DNA from 4 places in the Streptomyces sp. NPDC058051 genome. Region 4 is predicted to be linked to each of the others. Evidence: riboswitches for the same ligand, from Rfam matches in the RefSeq annotation. Region 4 holds a riboswitch; each other region holds the start of a gene.
The links. Region 4 has a riboswitch for cyclic di-AMP ahead of ACFVUT_RS16700 (transglycosylase family protein). Riboswitches for the same ligand answer to the same signal wherever they lie in the genome.

Region 1: another riboswitch for cyclic di-AMP. It lies ahead of ACFVUT_RS29910 (M23 family metallopeptidase); the one in region 4 lies ahead of ACFVUT_RS16700 (transglycosylase family protein).
Region 2: another riboswitch for cyclic di-AMP. It lies ahead of ACFVUT_RS33085 (LysM peptidoglycan-binding domain-containing protein); the one in region 4 lies ahead of ACFVUT_RS16700 (transglycosylase family protein).
Region 3: another riboswitch for cyclic di-AMP. It lies ahead of ACFVUT_RS27360 (M23 family metallopeptidase); the one in region 4 lies ahead of ACFVUT_RS16700 (transglycosylase family protein).

What each region holds. Positions count from the first base shown of each region.
Region 1 is NZ_JBHVRW010000024.1:110,715-115,951, forward strand. It holds gene ACFVUT_RS29895 (SPFH domain-containing protein) at 244-1,443, shown strand; tRNA gene ACFVUT_RS29900 (tRNA-Met) at 1,596-1,669, shown strand; gene ACFVUT_RS29905 (PP2C family protein-serine/threonine phosphatase) at 1,910-3,070, shown strand; cyclic di-AMP (ydaO/yuaA leader) riboswitch at 3,409-3,561, shown strand; gene ACFVUT_RS29910 (M23 family metallopeptidase) at 3,573-4,763, shown strand; gene ACFVUT_RS29915 (aldo/keto reductase) at 5,014-5,237, shown strand, end outside.
Region 2 is NZ_JBHVRW010000031.1:82,700-87,936, forward strand. It holds gene ACFVUT_RS33060 (STM4012 family radical SAM protein) at 1-900, shown strand, start outside; gene ACFVUT_RS33065 (STM4011 family radical SAM protein) at 909-1,787, shown strand; gene ACFVUT_RS33070 (SGNH/GDSL hydrolase family protein) at 1,866-2,711, opposite strand; gene ACFVUT_RS33075 (M23 family metallopeptidase) at 2,917-3,234, opposite strand; gene ACFVUT_RS33080 (pentapeptide repeat-containing protein) at 3,362-3,616, shown strand; partial or broken gene ACFVUT_RS33085 (LysM peptidoglycan-binding domain-containing protein) at 3,505-3,858, opposite strand; cyclic di-AMP (ydaO/yuaA leader) riboswitch at 3,864-4,020, opposite strand; gene ACFVUT_RS33090 (alpha-galactosidase) at 4,318-5,237, opposite strand, start outside.
Region 3 is NZ_JBHVRW010000020.1:106,779-112,015, forward strand. It holds gene ACFVUT_RS27350 (M16 family metallopeptidase) at 1-75, shown strand, start outside; gene ACFVUT_RS27355 (M16 family metallopeptidase) at 102-1,484, shown strand; cyclic di-AMP (ydaO/yuaA leader) riboswitch at 1,875-2,041, shown strand; gene ACFVUT_RS27360 (M23 family metallopeptidase) at 2,055-2,879, shown strand; gene ACFVUT_RS27365 (GntR family transcriptional regulator) at 3,157-3,870, shown strand; gene ACFVUT_RS27370 (HPr family phosphocarrier protein) at 4,012-4,293, opposite strand; gene ACFVUT_RS27375 (GNAT family N-acetyltransferase) at 4,466-5,237, shown strand, end outside.
Region 4 is NZ_JBHVRW010000009.1:100,388-105,624, forward strand. It holds gene ACFVUT_RS16690 (septum formation initiator family protein) at 1-421, opposite strand, end outside; gene eno (phosphopyruvate hydratase) at 523-1,803, opposite strand; gene ACFVUT_RS16700 (transglycosylase family protein) at 2,107-2,859, opposite strand; cyclic di-AMP (ydaO/yuaA leader) riboswitch at 2,863-3,036, opposite strand; gene ACFVUT_RS16705 (transglycosylase family protein) at 3,337-4,281, opposite strand; gene ACFVUT_RS16710 (cytochrome P450) at 4,376-5,237, opposite strand, start outside.

The sequences.
Region 1 (5,237 bases), on a different contig from region 4:
ACTGGTGGCTGTGCGGGGCGGGTCGGAGGCCTACACCGCATGGTCGACGACGTCGATAGACAGGGACGTGCGCGTCGTTGTCGTCGACTCGATCTCGGCGCGCAGCGTGATCGTGGAACGCTTGCCGTCCTGATCCTCCAACGCGGTCACGCGGTCACGCGGTGACGCGATCGTGTGGTGACGCGGGGATGTCGAGCGGCGACGCGGGTACGTCGAGCAGTCACGTACGGCAGGAGTCTTCCGATGTTCTTCTGGCACGTTCCCGCCCCCAACGAGGCGATGCTCGTATCCGGCTCCAAGAGGCAGACGCTGGAAACCCAGTTCCGGATCGTCACCGGGCACGGCAGTTTCGTGCTTCCGGTGAAGCAGAAAGTGCGCATGCTCTCCCTGGCGCTGCGCGAGGCGGAGATCACCGAGGACTGCGTGACGCAGCAGGGGATCCGCCTCAACGTCCGGGCCGTCGCCGTCTTCAAGGTCGGCGACGACGCCGTGTCCATCGCCAACGCGGCACGGCGCTTCCTCACCGAGCAGGAGCAGATGGAGGAGCTCGTCGGCCGGATCTTCGCAGGCCACCTGCGCTCCATCGTCGGTGGACTGACCGTCGAGCAGATCATCCGCGAGCGCAATCGGGTCTCCCAGGAGGTCATCGCGGGCAGCCACGGCGAGATGGAGAAGCTCGGCATCGTGGTGGACGCCCTGCAGATCCAGGAGATCGAGGACGCCACCGGATACATCAACAACCTCGCCGCCCCGCACGCCGCCGCTGTCGCCAGCCAGGCCCGGATCGCCGAGGCCAAGGCCGACCAGGAAGCCAGCCAGCGCGAGCAGCAGGCCGCCGCGCTCAAGGCGGAGTACGAACGGGACACCGCGATCAAGCGGGCCGGCTTCCTCGCCGAGACCGAGCAGTACAACGCCCGTGCCGCGCAGTCCGGGCCGCTCGCGCAGGCCAGGGCCTCGCAGGAGGTCATCGAGGAGCAGACCGCGCTGGCCGAACGGCAGGCCGCACTTGCCGCGCAACGGCTCGAAGCGGACGTCAGGCGACCGGCGGACGCCGAGGCATACCGCCAGCGCACCCTCGCGGAGGCGGCCCGTGACCGGGCGCAGTTCGAGGCCGACGGCGGTGCGTACACCGAGCGGACGCTCGCCCAGGCGCAGGCCGACGCCAACAGTGTGCGCGCGGCCTCGCTGCGCGACGGCAACCAGGAGCTCATCGCGGCCAACCGCATCGTGGAGAACCTGCCCGCCCTGGCCGACGCCGCCGCCCGCGGCATGTCGGGGGCCGACCTCACCGTCCTCAACGGCACCAACGGTGTCAACGAGATGGCGGCGGGCGTCGTCAGCCAGGGGCTCGCGATCCTCCACTCGCTGCAGCGCGGCGCGAGCCCGATGAAGCCGGCGTCGTTCGCCGGGAAGACCGCTCCACGGATCACCGAGACGAACTGAGCGGGGCGCGGGCGGCGCGAGGGCTGCGCGCGGACGGTGGTTCGAGGGATGCCAGGCAGGCATGGTGCGCCGGTGGTCGTGGTGCGGTCGGTGGTCATGATGCGCGCGTGGTCATGAGTGCGCTGGACATGCCGTACAGTTGTATTCACCGACGCGGGGTGGAGCAGCTCGGTAGCTCGCTGGGCTCATAACCCAGAGGTCGCAGGTTCAAATCCTGTCCCCGCTACTGAAGATTCAGGCCCGGCACGCATGACGCGTGCCGGGCCTGAATCATGTCTGCGCCGTGTTGCGCACGCGGTACGCCCGGCCTGCGTGTCGTGGAGTGGTAGACCCGGCGGCCTGTGAGCTGCGCCACGTGCGCACCCCATTGGCCGATGACGATTCGCCGCACGACGTCGCTCCGGCGAGCCTGGGAGTGGGCGCGGTACCGTCCGCAGCCGCGCGTGTACCGGGCAGGAGAGCACAGGTGGGGAAGCGGCTGAAGCGGCGTGGTGGACACGGCGAGGACAGCGGAGCCCTCACCCGGCGGTTCGTCCGCAAGCTGCCCGCCCTGATGATCATCGGCGGAGTGGTGTTCGACGCCTTCACGCCGCCGACCTTCACCGCCATTCCGCTCTTCGTGGCGGCGCCCCTGATCGCGGCACCCTTCTTCTCGCTGCGCAGCACCATCCGCACCGGTATCGCCGCGACGCTGGCCGTCATCGTGCTGCGCGTGTACAACAACAAGCTGCCGTTGGTCGTCCCACTCATCGAACTGCTCACCCTGGTCACCGTCTCGGTCCTCGCGGTCGTGATCAACACGGTCGTGCGGCGCGGCAACGAGCAGCTGGCTTCCGCGCGGGTCATCGCGGAGACCGCCATGCGGGCGGTGCTGCCGAAGCCGTCCGACCGGATCGGCGGGCTGCATGTGGCGGCGCGGTACGAGGCGGCGCAGGCGGACGAGTTCGTCGGCGGTGACCTGTTCGCCGTGACGGACACCCCGCAGGGGGTGCGGCTGGTGGTCGGGGACGTACGGGGAAAGGGGCTCGACGCCGTCGAGTCGGTGGCGGTGGTCATCGGGGCGTTCCGGGAGGCGGCCGAGCAGGAGCGTTCGCTGGAGGGTGTGGCGCAGCGGCTGGAGCGGGCACTGGCGCGGGAGGGGACGCGGGGCGGGCTGGATGCCGTCGAGGGCTTCATCACCGCGGTACTGGCCGAGATCCCGTCCGGGGTGAACCGGGTGCGGGTCGTCAACCGCGGTCACCCCGAGCCGATCCTGCTGCACTCGGACGGGGCACTGGAGGTGCTGCGGCCCACGGCGCCCGCGCTGCCGCTCGGGATGGGGCTGGGGGCGTGGCCCGACCGGGCCGACGAGTGGGATCTGCCGGCCGGGACGACCCTCCTGCTCTACACCGACGGTCTCTCCGAGGCGAGGGATACCGAGGGAGTCTTCTACGATCCGGCGGCCCGGTTGCGTGGACGGATCTTCCCGGGGCCCGAGGAGCTGCTGTCCGCGCTGACCGATGACGTACGGCGCCATACGGGGGGCGAGACGACTGACGACATGGCGCTGCTCGCGGTCATACGGCCCGCGGAGGGGCAGCCGGACCGGCGCAGGACCGTGAGGATCGTGGGCGTGGACGAGATGTGACGGGCGGGGGCGGGGGGCTTGTGGGGCGTGCGGGTGTGGGGGTGGCGGTGTCGGCGGGCGTTTAGTGGGGTGCGCGTCGTGCGGTCCGGCGGTGACATCGGCACGCGATGCCACCGTGCGTAATCGAAAGGCGTCGCTCCGCATAACAGTTGACGCAACGTCAGAAACCCGGTAGTGGCTGAAGGGTAATTAACTCATCCAGTTACGCGCGATTTTGTCCAGTAAAGTCCAGGCCAAAGACGTGAACGATCAGTGGGAACGGCTTGGAATCAGGCCCGTGCGTCTATTAACGTTCGATAACGCAGCGCGGTCGTCCCAGCCGTCGTCAGTGGCGGCACCGTGCGCGAGCGCCGAATTCCGCAAGGGAACCGGGGAACCACCTACATGGGGTGAATCGGACACCTGTGTCTCGTGAGAGGCAGTGGCGTCCGTAGGAGACCTTCCTGCTCCGAACCCGTCAGCTAACCCGGTAGGCGAGAAGGAAGGAAAGGAGTGCGCCCCCGTGGCGTCCAACAAGCCTGCCCCCGAGTCCCCCTCGCGCTTCAACCCCGAGTTCGGTTCCGACTTCGGCGCTGACTCTGGATCAGGATGTGGTTCCGGTTACGGAACCGCCGGGACGGGAACGGCGTTCGGCGCCGATTACGGCACCGGGCCCGGCGGCTTCAACCCCGAGTTCGGCGGCGACCTCCGCGCCGACGAGCATGGTGAGCCCGCCCGAAGCTGGGACGAGTGGAACCCCACCGAGGAGTCCGTCCGCCCCGTGCGCGGCAAGCACCGCGTCGCCAAGCAGCGCAACGGACTTGCCCGTAGCTCCACGGTGCTCGGGGTCGGCGTCATCGCGGCGGTCGGCGCGGGCGGCATGGCCAGCGCGCAGAGCAAGCCGCCGGTCTCCATCTCCCTTCCCGACGCCATCACGAACAACCTTCCCGACGCCAAGTCCCTTCCCGGTGTGGGCTCCCTGTTCTCCGGCGAGTCCGAGGCCGACAAGGCCGAGATCGCCGCCGCTGCCGCCCCGCTCACCACTGCCGGCCTCACCGCGGTCGACGCCGAGCAGGGCACGACGGACGCCGGCGAGGCCCTTCGCGCCCGCATCCTCCAGCAGGCCGAGCAGCAGCAGGACGCCGCCGACGCCGAGGCCAAGGCGGCTCAGGAGAAGGAGGCCGCGGAGAAGGCCGCCGCCGAGGCCAAGAAGCAGCAGGACGCGGCCGAGGCCAAGGCCGCCGCCGAGAAGAAGAAGGCGGAAGAGGAGGCCAAGGCGAAGGCCGAGGCACTGCGGCTTGCCAAGCTGGCCGCCAGCTACGCCATCCCGACCTCCTCGTACACGATCACCTCGACGTTCGGCCAGGCCGGCTCGATGTGGTCCTCCGGGTACCACACCGGTCTCGACTTCGCGGCGCCGACCGGCACCCCGATCAAGGCCATACACACGGGCACCATCACGTCGGCAGGCTGGTCCGGTTCGTACGGCTACCGCACGGTGCTGGAGCTTGAGGACGGTACGGAGCTGTGGTTCTGCCACCAGTCCTCGATCGGCGTGAGCGTCGGGCAGAAGGTCACCACCGGTGACACCATCGGACGGGTCGGCGCGACCGGCAACGTCACGGGCCCGCACCTCCACCTGGAGGTCCACACCCCCGACGGCACGGGCATCGACCCGATGGCCTGGCTGCGGGACAAGGGCCTCACCCCCTGATCGGCCGACCCGCCCCTCCCCACCCGCGTGATCCGAACCGGTTCACCGGTTGTTGAACTCCGGCAGTCCTGACGCTCACCCCCCGACGTCAGGGCTGCCGGTTCTGTCGGAGTCGAGGCCGCGGTGTCCGGTTCTGTCAGAACCGCGGCCCGGGGCCGGGGCCCGGCGCAGGGACTCGACGCCCGGTCGGCAGTGGAACGGTCACCCGTGCGTCGGAATAGCGGAACAGCCGGAATTCGTTATGCCGCTTATGACTTCTCTTCGCAAGCTGGGCCCTTCCGATCTCCAGGTCTTCCCGCTCGCACTCGGCGGCAACGTCTTCGGCTGGACGGCTGACGAGGCGCACTCGTTCGCCGTTCTGGACGCTTACGCCGCGGCGGGCGGCAACTTCATCGACACCGCCGACGCCTACAGCGCCTGGGCTCCGGGCAACGAGGGCGGCGAGTCGGAGACCGTCATCGGCAAGTGGCTCGC
Region 2 (5,237 bases), on a different contig from region 4:
GCCGTCCTCGCCGACCGCGGCACGACGAGGATCAGCATCGGTGTGCAGAGTTTCGTCGAAGCCGAGGCACGTGCCGCGGTGCGGCCGCAGCGCCGTGCCGAGGTGGAGGCGGCGTTGGACCGGATACGGGACGCCCGCATCCCGATCCTGAACATCGACCTGATCTACGGCATCGACGGGCAGACCGAGGACAGCTGGCGCACCTCGCTGGACGCGGCACTCGGCTGGCAGCCGGAAGAGCTGTATCTCTACCCGTTGTACGTCCGCCCGCTGACCGGTCTCGGGCGGCTCGGCGCCGACGGCGGGGCAGCCTCGGACGCCGCCTGGGACGAGCAGCGGCTGCGGCTGTACCGCGCGGGCCGTGACCATCTCCTGGCCCGCGGCTACGAGCAGGTGTCCATGCGGATGTTCCGCCGCGCCGACGCCCCTCGGACGGACGGCCCCGACGACTACGCCTGTCAGACCGACGGAATGATCGGCCTGGGGTGCGGTGCCCGTTCCTACACCTCGAAGCTGCACTACTCCTTCGACTACGCGGTCGAGATGCGGGAGGTGCGGACGATCATCGACACCTACACCGCGACCGACGACTTCTCGCGCGCCGAGGTCGGCCGGTACGTCGACGGCGACGAGGCCCGCCGCCGCCACCTCCTGCAGTCGGTCCTCCAGGCCGAGGGGCTGCCGCCGGCCGCGTACCAGGAGCGGTTCGGCACCTCACCGGCCGACGACTTCCCCGTCGAACTGGCCCGGTTCGAGGCGCGCGGCTGGCTCGACGCGGCGGCCGGAGCGTCCGGCCCGCTGCGGCTCTCCCCCGAGGGCCTGGCCCACTCCGACGCCCTGGGCCCCGAACTCTTCTCCCCCGGCGTGCGGGCCGCCATGGCCGCGTACGAACTGAAATGAGCGCGCCCATGGACCTGACCATCCTCTACCGCGGTCCGCTCGCGTCCTGCGACTACGACTGCCCGTACTGCCCGTTCGCCAAGCGGCGCGACAGCCGGGAACAGCTGCGTGCCGACCGCGCCGCACTGGAGCGGTTCACCGCCTGGGCCGCGGCGCAGACGGACGATCGGCTCTCGGTCCTGTTCACCCCGTGGGGCGAGGGTCTGGTCCGGTCCTGGTACCGACGCGCGCTGGTCGAGCTGGCGCAGCTGCCGCACATCGGCCGGGTCGCGATCCAGACCAACCTCAGCACCCGCACGGGGTGGCTGGCCGAGGCGGGAGACGCGGGCCGCGAGAAGATCGCGCTCTGGTGCACGTACCACCCGGGCCAGACGCCGTACGAGCGGTTCCTGACCAAGTGCCGGGAGCTGTCCGCGCTGGGCATCCGCCACAGCGTCGGCGTCGTCGGTCTCGACGAGCACCTCGACGAGGCGCGGCGGCTGCGCGCCGCCCTGCCGGACGAGGTCTATCTCTGGGTGAACGCCGCGGAGGGCCACGCCTACACGGACGAGGAGGCGGATCGCTGGACGGCCCTCGATCCGCTCTTTCCGTACAGCCGGCATCCGCACCGGTCGGCCGGGCTGCCCTGCAGGACAGGCGAGTCGGTCATCTCGGTGGACGGCGACGGCACGGTGCGGCGCTGCCATTTCGTCCCGGCGGAACTCGGCAACCTCTACGACGGGAGCTACCGGCGCTCCCTCGGCCCACGCGCCTGTCCGCTGGCCGTCTGCGACTGCCACATCGGCTATGTGCATCTGGAGACGCTGCCGCTGTACGACGTCTTCGCGGGCGGTGTGCTGGAACGAATACCGGCGCATCCGTCGTCGGCCCTCGCCGGACGGGCCTGAGCTGAAGCCTCGGCCCGTCCGGCGAACGAGGGCCGGCGCCGCCGGATCCCGTCCGGCGGGCCGGCCACGGTGCGGGCACTACAGCGGCAGGAGATCCGGCCGCTTCGCCTCGACATGGTCGCCGGAGGACTCGCCGCGCAGCCGCCGGCCGATCCACGGGACCAGGTACTCGCGCGCCCAGTGGATGTCGTCGCGCCGCACTTCGAGGGTGCCGCGCTGGGCCTGCGGGGGCCATTCCTGGTCCGGGTCGGCCGGCGCGTCGACGCCGAGGACCTGGGCGGCGCGCAGCGCGACCCTGGTGTGCCCCTCGGGCGACAGGTGGAGCCGGTCGTCGTCCCAGGCGCGCCTGTCCTGGACGGACCGCAGCGACCACAGGTCGAGGACCGGGCAGTCGTAGCGGTCGGCGATGGACCGCACATGGGCGGTGTAGGTGGCGATCTTTCCGCGCAGATGCCGCAGCACGGGAACGCCCCGGGTGTCGAAGCCGGTGGTGACCATCACGGTGCCGACCGACTCGGTCAGCTCGGCCACCGCCCGCTCGAAACGCTCGGCCACGTCGTCGGGGTCGGTACCGGGCCTGATGATGTCGTTGCCGCCCGCGCAGAAGCTCACCAGGTCGGGTGCGAGCTCCTTGGCGCGCGGCACCTGCTCCTCGACGATCTGGTCGAGGAGGCGTCCGCGTACGGCGAGATTGGCGTACCTGAAGTTCCCGTGGGCGGAGCCTTCGGTGCTCGCCCCGGCGTCGGGGGCCGGGAGCTGGTCCGCGAGAAGTACCGCGAACCGGTCCGCCCAGCCTACGAATGTTCCGTCCGGGCCGGGATCACCGACTCCTTCGGTGAAGCTGTCGCCAATCGCCGCGTACGACTCGATGACGCTCTGTCGGTAGATGACGCCACGTTGGTTTTTTCTCGAATCGTCTGCCACAAAGGCTTATCCTGCACCGACGAATGTGACCTACGCGACCGTAATATGGGGTTGACGGGTGGTGAGATAGACCACCTGGTCAGTTTTTAGTAAAAGGGGAATAAGTAGAAGGGGCGGTGCGCCGCCGCGCACCGCCCCTTTCCGTGTTGCTCAGATCACTCTCCGGCCCAGACCGCTCGCCGGCTCAGTTGCCCGTCCGTTCGGCTCAGACGTAGATGCCGTGCGAAGCCAGGTAGGCGATCGGGTCGATGTCCGAGCCGTACGCCGGGCCCGTACGCACCTCGAAGTGCAGGTGCGGTCCGGTGGCGTTGCCGGTGGCACCGGAAAGGCCGAGCTGCTGACCGTTGCTCACGCTCTGGCCCACGGAGACGGAGACCGAGGACAGGTGGCCGTACTGCGAGTAGCGGCCGTCGGCGTGCTTGATGACGACCTGGTTGCCGTACGCGCCGCCCCAGCCCGCGGTGACGACGGTGCCGGAGGTGACGGCCTTCACACTGGTTCCGGTGAAGACGGGGAAGTCGATGCCGGTGTGGCTGCCGCTGGACCAGTTGGAGCCGGAGGCGCGGTAATTGGTGGTGTGGTTGCCGGGAACCGGGTGGCTGTAGCCCGAGCCGGTGCTCTGGGCGGCCGGGGCGGAAGCCTTGGACTCGGTGGCCGTCGACTCCTTCGCCGGGGCCGACTTCGCCGGGGCGGACTCGGCGGGGGCCGACTTCGCCGGGGCGGACTTCTCCGCGGCCGACGCGGCACCTGTGGACGCGGACTGGTCCGACGCCTTGGCGCCGAGCGTCAGCTTCAGGCCCGGGAAGATCAGGCCGGGGTTCTCGCCGACGACGTCGCGGTTGTCCTGGTACAGCTTCTGCCAGCCGCCCTCGACCCCGTGCTCGTCGGCGATCTTCGCCAGGTAGTCGCCGGAGACCACCGTGTACGTCACGGTGGCGTCCTGCTTCTGTGCGACCGGCTTGGCCGGGGTGGCGTGCGCGACGGAGGCCGACTGCGAGGCGGCGGCCGGGGCGGCCTGCTCCGCGGCGTGGGCACCGGTGGCACCGAGCAGCGGCAGGGCGATGACGGCGCCACCTGTGCTCGCGGCGGCGACACCGCGGGCGATGGTGCTGGTCTTCGTACGACGGTGCTTACCCGATATGGGCATGACGTGCTTCCTCTCCGGCGCCTGCGAGGTGAGCTGTCGGGTTCGGGCTGGAGATGCCCGGCCGCGCTGTGCGCGGCTTCACCCCTAGCCGTCCGGATTCGTCTCCGGACGGCGGCCTACCTGGTTCCCCCGCTCCTGCCACACGATCGGTGGGTGCGAATTCCGGGCGGCGGCAGGATTAGGCGGTCCGACCGGATTGATGGCGACCGTAAGCGAGTCGGGACGGCGAGAACAAGCCATCGCTCCCTTCCCGGCATTCCGCGCACGGAGATCGGCACGGAATTACGGTCACACTCCGTGGATTAAGGATCTTGGAATTCCGCGCCGCGCACGGAATACCCAACCGGCCCGCCAGTACACACCGTCACGGATATGATCCCGCTCACGACAGGGGGACCATCTCCCGTACAACTAGGGCGTATTCAAATAAATGCACCCATTACGGACATGTCACACCCTTCACCCGCGCCGGAGCCTCAGCACCCTCGCGTCGAGATCCCCCCGGAGGCCGGTGTGCAGTCCCTGATGCAACAGCACCGCACCGTGATGCACCTCCCCCGTGTCCACACAGGTGTACGTCGCCGCGGGATCGAGTCCGCGCAGCCGCAGCGCCGGCGGCCGTTCCCCGTACCTCTGCGCCTCCAGCCACATCAGGACCACGGTCACGTCCTCGTGTACGTACTGGACCGCACTGAGTCCGCCGCGCGGGGCCCGCAGCCGGTACAGCGCGCCGTGCTGCACCACCGGCCGGATCTCCTTGTAGAGATCCACCCAGGTCCGCGCCTCGGCGAGCCCCTCCTCGCTCCACTCGGTAAGATCCCCGCCGATCCCCAGCACACCGGCCATCGCACTCACGAATCGGAACCGCAGTGAGCTGGCCCTGCCGTTGAGCTGTTCGTTCGGGCTGTCGGTGACCCAGGCGGCCATCACGCGGGCCGGATGGATCTGACCGAAGCCCTCCTGGATGGCGAGCCGGTCGAGCGGGTCGGTGTTGTCGGACGTCCACACCTGGTCCGTACGGGACAGAATCCCCAGATCGATCCGTCCGCCACCGCCCGAGCAGGACTCGAAGGCGACCGAGGGATGCGCGGCCCTGAGCCGGTCGATCAGCGCGTAGAGGGCGTCCACATGCTCGATCCAGAGCTTCTGCTGGTACTCCTCCCCCGGCCAGCCCGCGTCGGTGAAGCAGCGGTTGAAGTCCCATTTCACATAGTCGATCGGCGCACTGGTGAGCAGTGCGTCCAGTTGTTCCCACAGGTATTCCCGCACATCGTGGCGGGCCAGATTGAGCACCAGTTGATTGCGGAACTCGGTCCGCGTCCGCCCGGGAAAGTGCTGTACCCAGTCGGGGTGCGCGCGATAGAGATCACTGTCGGCGT
Region 3 (5,237 bases), on a different contig from region 4:
GAACCCGCAGACGCAGCGGACACCGATGAGACCGACGCCGAAGACACCGACGCGCACGAAGGAGCGGACAAGTGACCGACGCTGCCGCGACTGGAGTTTCGATGCAGTACCACCCGCAGCCGACCCCCGGCGTCGCCCGCCCCTGGGCCTTTCCCGCGCCCGAGCGCGGTGCCCTGCCCAACGGGCTCACGGTGCTGCGCTGCCACCGGCCCGGCCAGCAGGTCGTCGCGGTCGAGATCTTCCTCGACGCCCCGCTGGACGCCGAGCCCGAGGGCCTCGACGGCGTGGCAACGATCATGTCGCGGGCCCTGTCCGAGGGCACCGACAAGCACACCGCCGAGGAGTTCGCCGCCGAGCTGGAGCGCTGCGGCGCCACCCTCGACGCGCACGCCGACCACCCCGGCGTCCGTGTCTCCCTGGAGGTCCCTGCCTCCCGGCTGGCCAAGGCGCTCGCCCTGGTCGCCGAGGCGCTGCGGGCGCCTGCCTTCGCCGACAGCGAGGTCGAACGGCTGGTACGCAACCGGCTCGACGAGATCCCGCACGAGCAGGCCAACCCGGCCCGGCGCGCCGCCAAGCAGCTCTCCAAGGAGCTCTTTCCGGCCGAGGCCCGGATGTCGCGCCCGCGCCTGGGCTCCGAGGAGACGGTGGAGCGGATCGACTCGGCAGCCGTGCGCGCCTTCTTCGACGCCCATGTCCGGCCCTCCACGGCGACCGCCGTGGTCGTCGGCGATCTCACCGGCATCGACCTGGACGCCCTGCTCGCCGACACCCTCGGCGACTGGTCGGGGGACTCCGCGGAGCCCCGGCCCGCCCCGCCGATCACCGCCGACGACTCCGGTCGCGTGGTGATCGTGGACCGCCCGGGCGCGGTGCAGACGCAACTGCTGATCGGCCGGATCGGCGCCGACCGGCACGACAGCGTGTGGCCGGCCCAGGTGCTGGGCACGTACTGCCTGGGCGGCACGCTGACCTCCCGGCTGGACCGCGTGCTGCGCGAGGAGAAGGGCTACACCTACGGCGTACGGGCCTTCGCCCAGGTGCTGCGGTCGTCGGCCCCGGATTCCGCGTCGGGGGCGACCGGCGCGGCCATGCTCGCCATCAGCGGGTCGGTGGACACGGAGTCCACGGAACCGGCGCTGAAGGACCTGTGGACGGTCCTGCGGACCCTGGCGGCCGAGGGACTGACCGACGGAGAGCGTGAGACGGCCGTGCAGAACCTCGTGGGTGTCGCACCGCTGAAGTTCGAGACGGCGGCCTCGGTCGCGGGCACCCTCGCCGACCAGGTCGAGCAGCATCTCCCGGACGACTACCAAGCACGGCTGTACACCCGGCTCGCGGAGACCGGCACGGTCGAGGCGACCGCGGCGGTGGTCAACGCCTTCCCGGTCGACCGGCTGGTCACGATCCTCGTCGGAGATGCGGCGCGGATCGAGGAGCCGGTCCGGGCGCTGGGCATCGGAGCGGTGTCGGTGGTCGCCGGCTGACGGTCGGTCCGCCCCGGCCGCGGTCGCACCCGCCGCGGCGCAGGACGGTGTCCGGCCCCGCGGCGGGCTTCGGCCGACCGGCCGCGTTGTCGTGTGTGGCAGTCCACCCGTGGGCTGTCACACACGACAGCGAGCAGGCCGGGCGCGGACCGCACCCGTCGGCCGACCGATTCGCCGACCGGCTATGTATCGATATGTCAGCACATAAGGAAGACCCCTGTGAGGCAGATCTCGCCGGGGTCTTCTCTTTTGTCCTCTTTTGGTGGAGAGGTTGCCTGTCTGCCCTGTGGGATGCGCTACAAAACGGCCTGTCCGTTTGGTGAATGAAAGTGCCCCCGCTTAGCGTCGGCTGGGCTGTCCGCCACTCGTATGCCACATCCGTGACGTACCGGGCAGCCATCGCCGAGTCCCCGTCAGGCGCGAGCCTGGGGAGCCGGGGACCCACGCAGTCCCTGGGGTGAATCGGATGTCTGAGCCTCGGTGAGGCCGGGGCGTCCGTAGGAGACCTTCCTGCTCCGAACCCGTCAGCTAACCCGGTAGGCGAGAAGGAAGGAAAGGATCAGCCACTTCATGGCGTTCACCCGTGCCACCGGGAAGCATCGTGCCCCCAGCCGGCTGACGCGCGGCAGCGCGAAGATCGTCGGCGTCGCGACGCTGGCCACCACCGGCGTCATCGGCGGCATGGCCGCCCCGGCCGTTGCCGCGGACTCCTCCACCGGCGAGACCGGACTGAGCCAGGTCATCGCCATCGAGAGTGCTCTCGCCGAGCAGATCGACGCCCAGGCCGACGCGCAGCAGCGCCAGGCCGATGCTGCGGCGAAGGCGAAGGCGGAGGCCCAGCGGAAGGCTGAGGCCGAGAAGAAGGCGGAGGCCAGGAAGAAGGCCGAAGCGAAGAAGAAGGCGGACGCCTTGGCCGAGGCGCAGCGCGCGACCGAGGCGCGGGCCGAGAAGGTCCGTGCCGCCCGGTCCGCCGAGCGCACCCGCCTGGGTTCCTTCCAGCTCCCGGTCGCCGGTTCGTACGTCACCACCGGGTACAAGTCCAGCGGCTCGCTCTGGTCCTCCGGCAGTCACTCGGGCATCGACTTCCACGCCGCGTCCGGCAGCTCCGTCGTCGCCGTCGGCGCCGGTACGGTCGTCGAGGCCGGCTGGGGCGGTGCATACGGCAACAACATCGTGCTCCGGATGACGGACGGCACGTACACGCAGTACGGCCACCTCTCCTCGATCGGCGTCTCCGTCGGCCAGAGCGTCGGCGCGGGGCAGCGGATCGGCCTCTCCGGCTCGACCGGCAACTCCACCGGACCGCACCTCCACTTCGAGGCCCGCACCACCCCGTCGTACGGCTCCGACATGGATCCCGTCGCGTACCTGCGCGCCCACGGCGTCAACGTCTGACCGACGCGCGCCGCACGCAGCACCCCCCAAAGGCCCCGGCAGCAGCTCGCCGGGGCCTTTGCCGTCCCCGGTCTCCGCGCCCGCCCGCAGTGCCTGCGCCCGGGTCTCCGTGCTCGGCCTTCGCGCCCGCCCGCAGTGCCTGTGCCCGGAACCGTCCTGCGGCCAAAGATATTCACGAATTTCCACCCGGCATCGGAAATTCGGCCGCCTTGCAATAGAGTCGCAGAAGAGGCGTCGGTCGGCCGCGTTTCGCGGGGATTAAGGCGGAGGTTCGGATATGCGCATTCCGGCGCATTCGGTATGCACGGCGATCCGTGACGACATCGTCTCCGGTGTCTTCGAACGGGGCGGCCGACTCACCGAGGAGTTGCTGGCGCGTCGTTACGGGGTCTCCCGTGTCCCGGTGCGGGAAGCGCTGCGCACCCTGGAGTCCGAGGGCTTCGTGGTCACGCGCAGACATGCGGGCGCCTGTGTCGCCGAGCCCACCGAGCAGGAGGCCGCCGACCTCCTGGAGGTGCGGATGCTGCTGGAGCCGCTGGGCGCCGCACGCGCCGCTCAGCGTCGCACCGAGGCGCATCTCAAGGTCCTGCGGGGTCTGGTCAGGCTCGGCCAGGAGCGTGCGCGGCGGGGCGAGGGGGAGGACCTGCGCTCGCTGGGCGGCTGGTTCCACGAGACGTTGGCGCAGGCCTCCGGCAGTTCCAGCCTGATCGCGCTGCTCACCCAGCTCCGGCACAAGATCGCCTGGATGTACACCGTCGAGCAGCCGGCCCGTCCGGTGGATTCGTGGGCCGAGCACGGAGCCATCGTGGACGCGGTGGCGCGGGGCGACGCGGAACGCGCCCGGGCCCTGGCCACCCAGCATGCCGAACGGGCCGCGGTCGCGCACCGGCTGCGCCGCAACGACCGGCCGGCCCGAAGGCCGGAGACCGCCCGGGTCGACCGGGTGAGGAGTTCGCAACATTCCGTAAACACCACGAGTGTTCGGCATTAACAATTACGCCGTATACAAAGAGCAGTAATTTCGTGAGGGCTTTCTTTGGGCTGCCCGAATTAGGTCCGCTCGCCCGAGGGCGGGAAAGTAAAAAGCCGCGACTCCGAATAAGGATGTCGCGGCTCTCTCCCGGTAAATGGTTCAGACCGTCTCCGGGAGCTCGTCGAGCCCCTCCGCGACCAGCTTGGCCAGGCGGTCCAGGGCGGCTTCGGCGTTGTCGGCGTCGGACGCGAGCACGATCTCCTCGCCGCCGTGCGCACCGAGGCCGAGGACCGCGAGCATGGAGGCGGCGTTCACTGGACTGCCGTCGGCCTTGGAGACCGTCACCGGGATGCCGGAAGCCGTGGCGGCACGGACGAATATGGATGCGGGGCGGGCGTGCAGGCCCTCGGCCCAACCGACGTTGACGCGGCGCTCAGCCATGGTTCTGCCCTTCACGAATCAATGGTTGTCTAGACCAGTTTCTCATGTGGTGCACGGTGTTCCGGCCGACCTGCGAGGCGCCCGCAACCCTTGCCGGGCCGCCGATCGGCCTCCTCAGACTGCCCCGGCTCCCTGGCCTACGCGACCGGTGACGGAGCCGTAGTCTTTGCGCATGCAGTCCTCGCCGGAGCAGAGTCCGCATCACGCGTACCCCGACCACTGGGAAGCAGACGTGGTCCTCCGCGACGGGGGGACCGCCCGGATCAGGCCCATCACCACGGACGATGCCGAACGGCTGGTCAGCTTCTACGAGCAGGTCTCCGACGAGTCGAAGTACTACCGTTTCTTCGCCCCGTACCCGCGTCTGTCCGACCGGGACGTACACCGCTTCACCCATCACGACTACGTCGACCGGGTGGGGCTCGCGGTCACCGTCGGCGGCGAGTTCATCGCGACCGTCCGCTACGACCGGATCGACGCACGGGGCAGGCCCGCTTCGGCGCCCGCCGACGAGGCCGAGGTCGCCTTCCTGGTCCAGGACGCGCATCAGGGCCGGGGCGTGGCCTCGACGCTCCTCGAACACATCGCCGCCGTCGCCCGCGAGCGCGGCATCCGCCGCTTCGCGGCCGAGGTGCTGCCCGCCAACAACAAGATGATCAAGGTGTTCCGGGATGCCGGGTACACCCAGCAGCGCAGTTTCGAGGACGGCTCCGTCCATCTGACCCTGGACCTCGAACCGACCGCGGAGTCCCTCGCCGTCCAGCGCGCACGTGAGCAGCGGGCCGAGGCACGCTCCGTGCAGCGGCTGCTCGCCCCCGGATCCGTCGCCGTCATCGGCGCGGGGCGCACGCCCGGTGGGGTCGGCCGTACCGTCCTGCGCAACCTTCTCGCGGCCGGCTTCACCGGCCGCTCCTACGCCGTGAACAGCGCCTTCGCCGCCGACC
Region 4 (5,237 bases):
GCCGGCCGGACGCGTCCTTCTCGCCGTTGCGCTCCTTGACCGCGTCGGGGTCGATCACCGTGTAGCCGGTCTCCCCGGGGAGAAGGTAGTGCAGATGCTTGCGGGCCAGCTGCTTGACGTACGCGTCGTCCTGGAGGCGCGCCTTCTCGTCGCGCAGCTCCTCGGTGCGGGCCCGTGCCTCCTGCGCCTGGCGTTCCTGTTCGGCGATCTCGTCCTGCTGCGACACGTACTGCCGCATCGGGTACGCGAGCGCCACCACCAGGGAGCAGACGACGAGGGCGAGGAACGCCGCCCGGCCGGTGAGCCGGGAGCGGCGGGCCTGACGGCGGGTCTGTGACCGGTAGACACGGGCGGCGGTCTGCTCTCCGAGCAGCCGCAGCCGGGTCGCGGTGGAGAACCGGTCCCGGTCCTTCGCGGCCATGTCTCCGCCTCCCCATTACGCACGTCCGTCCCCGCACACGGTACGGGACCGAGCGCGGGGACGGAGGGATGCCAGGACCGTCGGCCTCGAAGGGCCGGGGCTCAGCCCTTGAAGCGCGGGAACGCGGAGCGGCCCGCGTACACCGCGGCGTCGTCGAGGATCTCCTCGATGCGCAGCAGCTGGTTGTACTTGGCGACGCGCTCGGAGCGGGCCGGGGCACCGGTCTTGATCTGACCGCAGTTGGTGGCGACGGCCAGGTCGGCGATGGTGACGTCCTCGGTCTCACCGGAGCGGTGCGACATCATGCACTTGAAGCCGTTGCGCTGGGCCAGCTCGACGGCGTCCAGGGTCTCGGTCAGCGAACCGATCTGGTTGACCTTGACGAGCAGGGCGTTGGCGGAGCCCTCCTCGATGCCGCGGGCCAGGCGCTCCGGGTTGGTGACGAACAGGTCGTCGCCGACGAGCTGGACCTTGGCGCCGAGCTTGTCGGTGATGACCTTCCAGCCGGCCCAGTCGTCCTCGTACAGCGGGTCCTCGATGGAGACCAGCGGGTACGCGTCGACGAGCTCCCCGTAGTACTCGGTCATCTCGGCGGCCGAGCGGGACTTGCCCTCGAACTCGTACGAGCCGTCCTTGTAGAACTCGGACGCGGCGACGTCGAGCGCGAGCGCGATGTCCTTGCCCGGGGCGTAGCCGGCTTCCTTGATGGCCTCAAGGATGAGGTCGAGGGCGGCGCGGTTGGACTCCAGGTTCGGCGCGAAGCCGCCCTCGTCGCCGAGACCGGTGGAGAGGCCCTTGGTCTTCAGGACCTTCTTCAGCGTGTGGTAGACCTCGGCGCCCCAGCGCAGCGCCTCGGAGAAGGACTCCGCACCGATCGGGGCGATCATGAACTCCTGGATGTCCACGTTGGAGTCGGCGTGCGACCCACCGTTGAGGATGTTCATCATCGGAACGGGCAGCAGGTGCGCGTTCGGGCCGCCGAGGTAGCGGAACAGCGGCAGGTCCGAAGCCTCGGAGGCCGCGTGGGCCACGGCGAGCGAGACGCCGAGGATGGCGTTGGCGCCGAGCGAGCCCTTGTTCTCGGTGGCGTCCAGGTCGAACATCGCCTGGTCGATCAGCCGCTGCTCGGTCGCGTCGTAGCCGACGAGCTCCGGGCCGATCTGCTCGATCACGGCGAGGACGGCCTTCTCCACGCCCTTGCCCTGGTAGCGGTTGGGGTCACCGTCGCGAAGCTCAATGGCCTCGAACGCACCGGTGGAGGCGCCGGACGGCACGGCAGCACGGCCCGTGCTGCCGTCGTCGAGGCCAACCTCGACCTCGACCGTGGGGTTCCCCCGGGAGTCGAGGATTTCCCGGGCTACGACGACGTCGATGGACGGCACGAGGCATCTCCTTCTGGGATATGACACTGGTTGTGCAGGGTCACTTTGGCCTTGCGACAAGAGCCTAACCGGCCCGGCCCGGTCAGCCGGACGAACGCCCGTCCCCTGGGACGAAAAAGGACCCAAGGGCGCCCACCGCCGGACAAAAGGCCAGAAATTTACTGACCAGTAACTACAACAGTTGAACGGTCGCCCCGTTTGCCCCGAACGCCGCCCGCACGCCCCCGCGCGGGAAAAACCCCGGCCCGGCGCATACGGGGGATTGCGCGCCGGGCCGGGGTGCTCGGGGGAGAGAGCCGGGGACTACTTCGTCAGGTGCAGCTGCTGACCCGGGTAGATCAGGTCGGCGTCCTTGACGATGTCCTTGTTCAGCTCGAACAGCCGCTGCCAGCCACCCTTGACCTTGTGGTCGGCGGCGATCTTGCTCAGGGAGTCGCCGGAGACGACCTTGTACTCGCCGTCGCCCTTCTTGACCTTCTCGCCGGTCGGGGTGGTGACGGTCTTCTTCGACTCGGCCTTCGGGGCGGCGGAGCGGTCCGAACGGGAGGCGGCGGGAGCCTCGGTGCGCTCGGCCTTCTTCGGCTGGGCCTGCTGCTTCGGCGCGGCCGGGGTGCTCTGCTGCTGGGTGGCGGCGGAGGACTTGCCCGCGGAGGAGCCGGTGTCGACGCCCGGGTCGACACCGTCATTGGTCAGGTTGCCCGCGGAGGCGCAGCCCCAGGCACCCGGACCCTGCAGGTCGAGGAGCCGCTCGGCGGTGGCGATCTGCTGAGCCTTGGTGGCCAGGTCGGCGCGGGAAGCGTACTGCGTACCGCCTGCGGCGGCCCAGCTGGACTGCGAGAACTGCAGACCGCCGTAGTAGCCGTTGCCGGTGTTGATGGACCAGTTGCCACCGGACTCGCACTGGGCGACGGCGTCCCAGGTGGCGACGGACGCGGCGGAGGCGCCGGTCGCTCCCATCAGCGGTACGGCGACAGCGGTGCCGGCGACACCGGCGAGCGTGGCGATACGGACGGCCTTGGACGGGCGGCGGTGCTTGCCCTTGCTGGAAAACAGCATGGAACTTCTCCTCACCGACGCCTACGAGGTGAGCTGTCGGGTTCGGGCCAAGTGAGTTGCCCGGTCGCACGTCCTAGCACGCGACTTCACCCCAAGCCGGGTCCTGATGCGTCTTTCGACGATCGGGACCAGGCGCTTACCTGGGTCCCCCGCTCCTGCCTACGGCGCTTTACGCGTCTGTTCCCTTCGACCGACGGCAGGATTCGGCGTGACGGTCGACGGGGCCCGCGGTGCGAGCGGTTCCGACCGTAAACATACGCAACCCCGACATTCAAAGAAGGACACATCGGACAATCATCCCTTACTTGCATCTGAGGAACCGTCGTTTCCGCAGGTGGGACGCGATGCGGCGGGGCTCTCCAGCGGCGACACGCCAGTTGACGCAAAGAGACCCATGTCTCACTTACGCATAAGTGGACATAGGTCCCTGAACTACCCCGACTTTTGGGGCTCTTTTAGACGATTTTCAGACCGCACTCACTCGGACTTCAGGTCGAGATCAAGGCTCTGGCCAGGGAGAATGAGGTCCGGATCGGAGCCGACGACACCCTTGTTGGCCTCATAGAGCGCGGGCCACCCACCGGGGATGTTCTGTGCATCAGCAATCGCCCAGAGGTTGTCGCCGGGGCGAACGGTGTACGCGCCGTCGGTCGCCGCCACGCCGGCGTCGCGCGCACCGGCATCACCGCGCGAGGCATGGCGGCCGGACTCGCGGTCGCCGCCACCGGCCACTCCGCCGCTTGCCTCGGAGGCCGGCGTGCCGCGGTGCTTGCCACCCACCCCACTGGACGAATCGGATGAATCGGACGCGTCGGATGAAGAGGACCGGTCGGAGGACGCGGTGGCCGAGGGCTTCGCTGACGGCGTGGCCTCACCGGCCGACGCGCCGGTGCCGCCCGAGCCCTTCGCGTCACCCGTACCGCTCGACGCGTCGTCGGACGGCGTGGCGCTGTCGGACGGGGTGGCCGACGCGCCGTCAGCCGGCTCCGCGCTCTGCGTCGGGTCGGCGGAGGGCACGGCGCCCGGGTCGACACCCGGCAGCGTCCCGTCCACCGCGAGGCCGGAGATGACCGCACAGCTGGGCCACGCCTGCGGCCCCCGGTCGTCGAGGACCTTCTCGGCCACGGCGATCTGCTGCGCACGGCTGGCGAGGTCGGCACGCGGGGCGTACGACTCACCGCCGTACGCCTTCCAGATCTCCTGCGAGAGCTGCAGGCCGCCGTAGAAGTCGTTGCCGAGGTCGGCGCTCCACATGCCGCCGCTCTCGCACTCGGCCACACGGTCCCAGGTCGTGGCGTCGGCCGCGTGCGCACCGGCCGCGCCGAGCAGCGGGATGGCGATGGCCGATCCGGTCACGCCCGCGGCGACGACGATGGCGGGTGCCTGACGAGGGCGACGGTGTCTGCCGTTCGCGGAGCCCATGGGGTTGCCTTCCGTGTGACGGGTGAGTCGAACGGTGAACCTAGCGGGACTCGAACGCGTGTCACAAGTCGATGCAGCACAGATCACGTCGAAGTCACAGAGTTGACGGAGCGTCATCCTGCGTCGTGGTGGCGCCCGGCGTGAACTCCACGGGCAACGTGCGCAGTCCACGCATGATCAGCCCGCCACGCCACCGCAAATCGGTAGGTTCCACCGCAAGGCGCAGGTCGGGAAGGCGTCTGAGCAGGGTGGTGAGCGCGGTCCGTCCCTCCAGTCGGGCGAGCGGCGCTCCCAGGCAGTAGTGGATGCCGTGCCCGTATCCGAGGTGCTGATTGTCACGCCGCGCGAGGTCGAGCGTGTCGGGGTCCTCGAAGCGTTCCGGGTCGCGGTCGGCGGCGGCGAGCACGACGAGTACCGGGTCGCCGACCGCGATGTGCTGTCCGCCGAGCGTCAGCGGCTCGGTGGCGAACCGCCAGGTCGCCAGCTCCACCGGCCCGTCGTACCGCAGCAGCTCCTCGATCCCGGTCTCCAGCAGATCGCTCTCCCCCGCGTCGAGGGAGAGCTGGAGCCGTTCGCGTTGTCCGGGGTTGCGCAGCAGGGCGTAGACCCCGTTGCCGATGAGGTTGACCGTCGTCTCGAACCCGGCGAAGAGGAGGATGAAGGCCATGGCCGCGGCCTCGTTCTCGGTGAGGTGCTCTCCGTGGTCACTGGCCCGGATCAGCCCCGAGATCAGGTCGTCCCCCGGGTTCTCCCGCTTGCGGTGGATCAGCTCGGCGAGATAGCCGCGCATCTTCTTCACCGACCTGGCCACCCCGCCGCGGGGGCCGCCGCCGTGGCGGATCATCATGCCCGCCCAGTCCCGGAAGTCGTCCTGGTCCTCGCGGGGGACGCCGAGCAGGTCGCAGATCGCGTAGATGGGGAGCGGGAACGCGAAGTCGTGGATGAGGTCCGCCTTC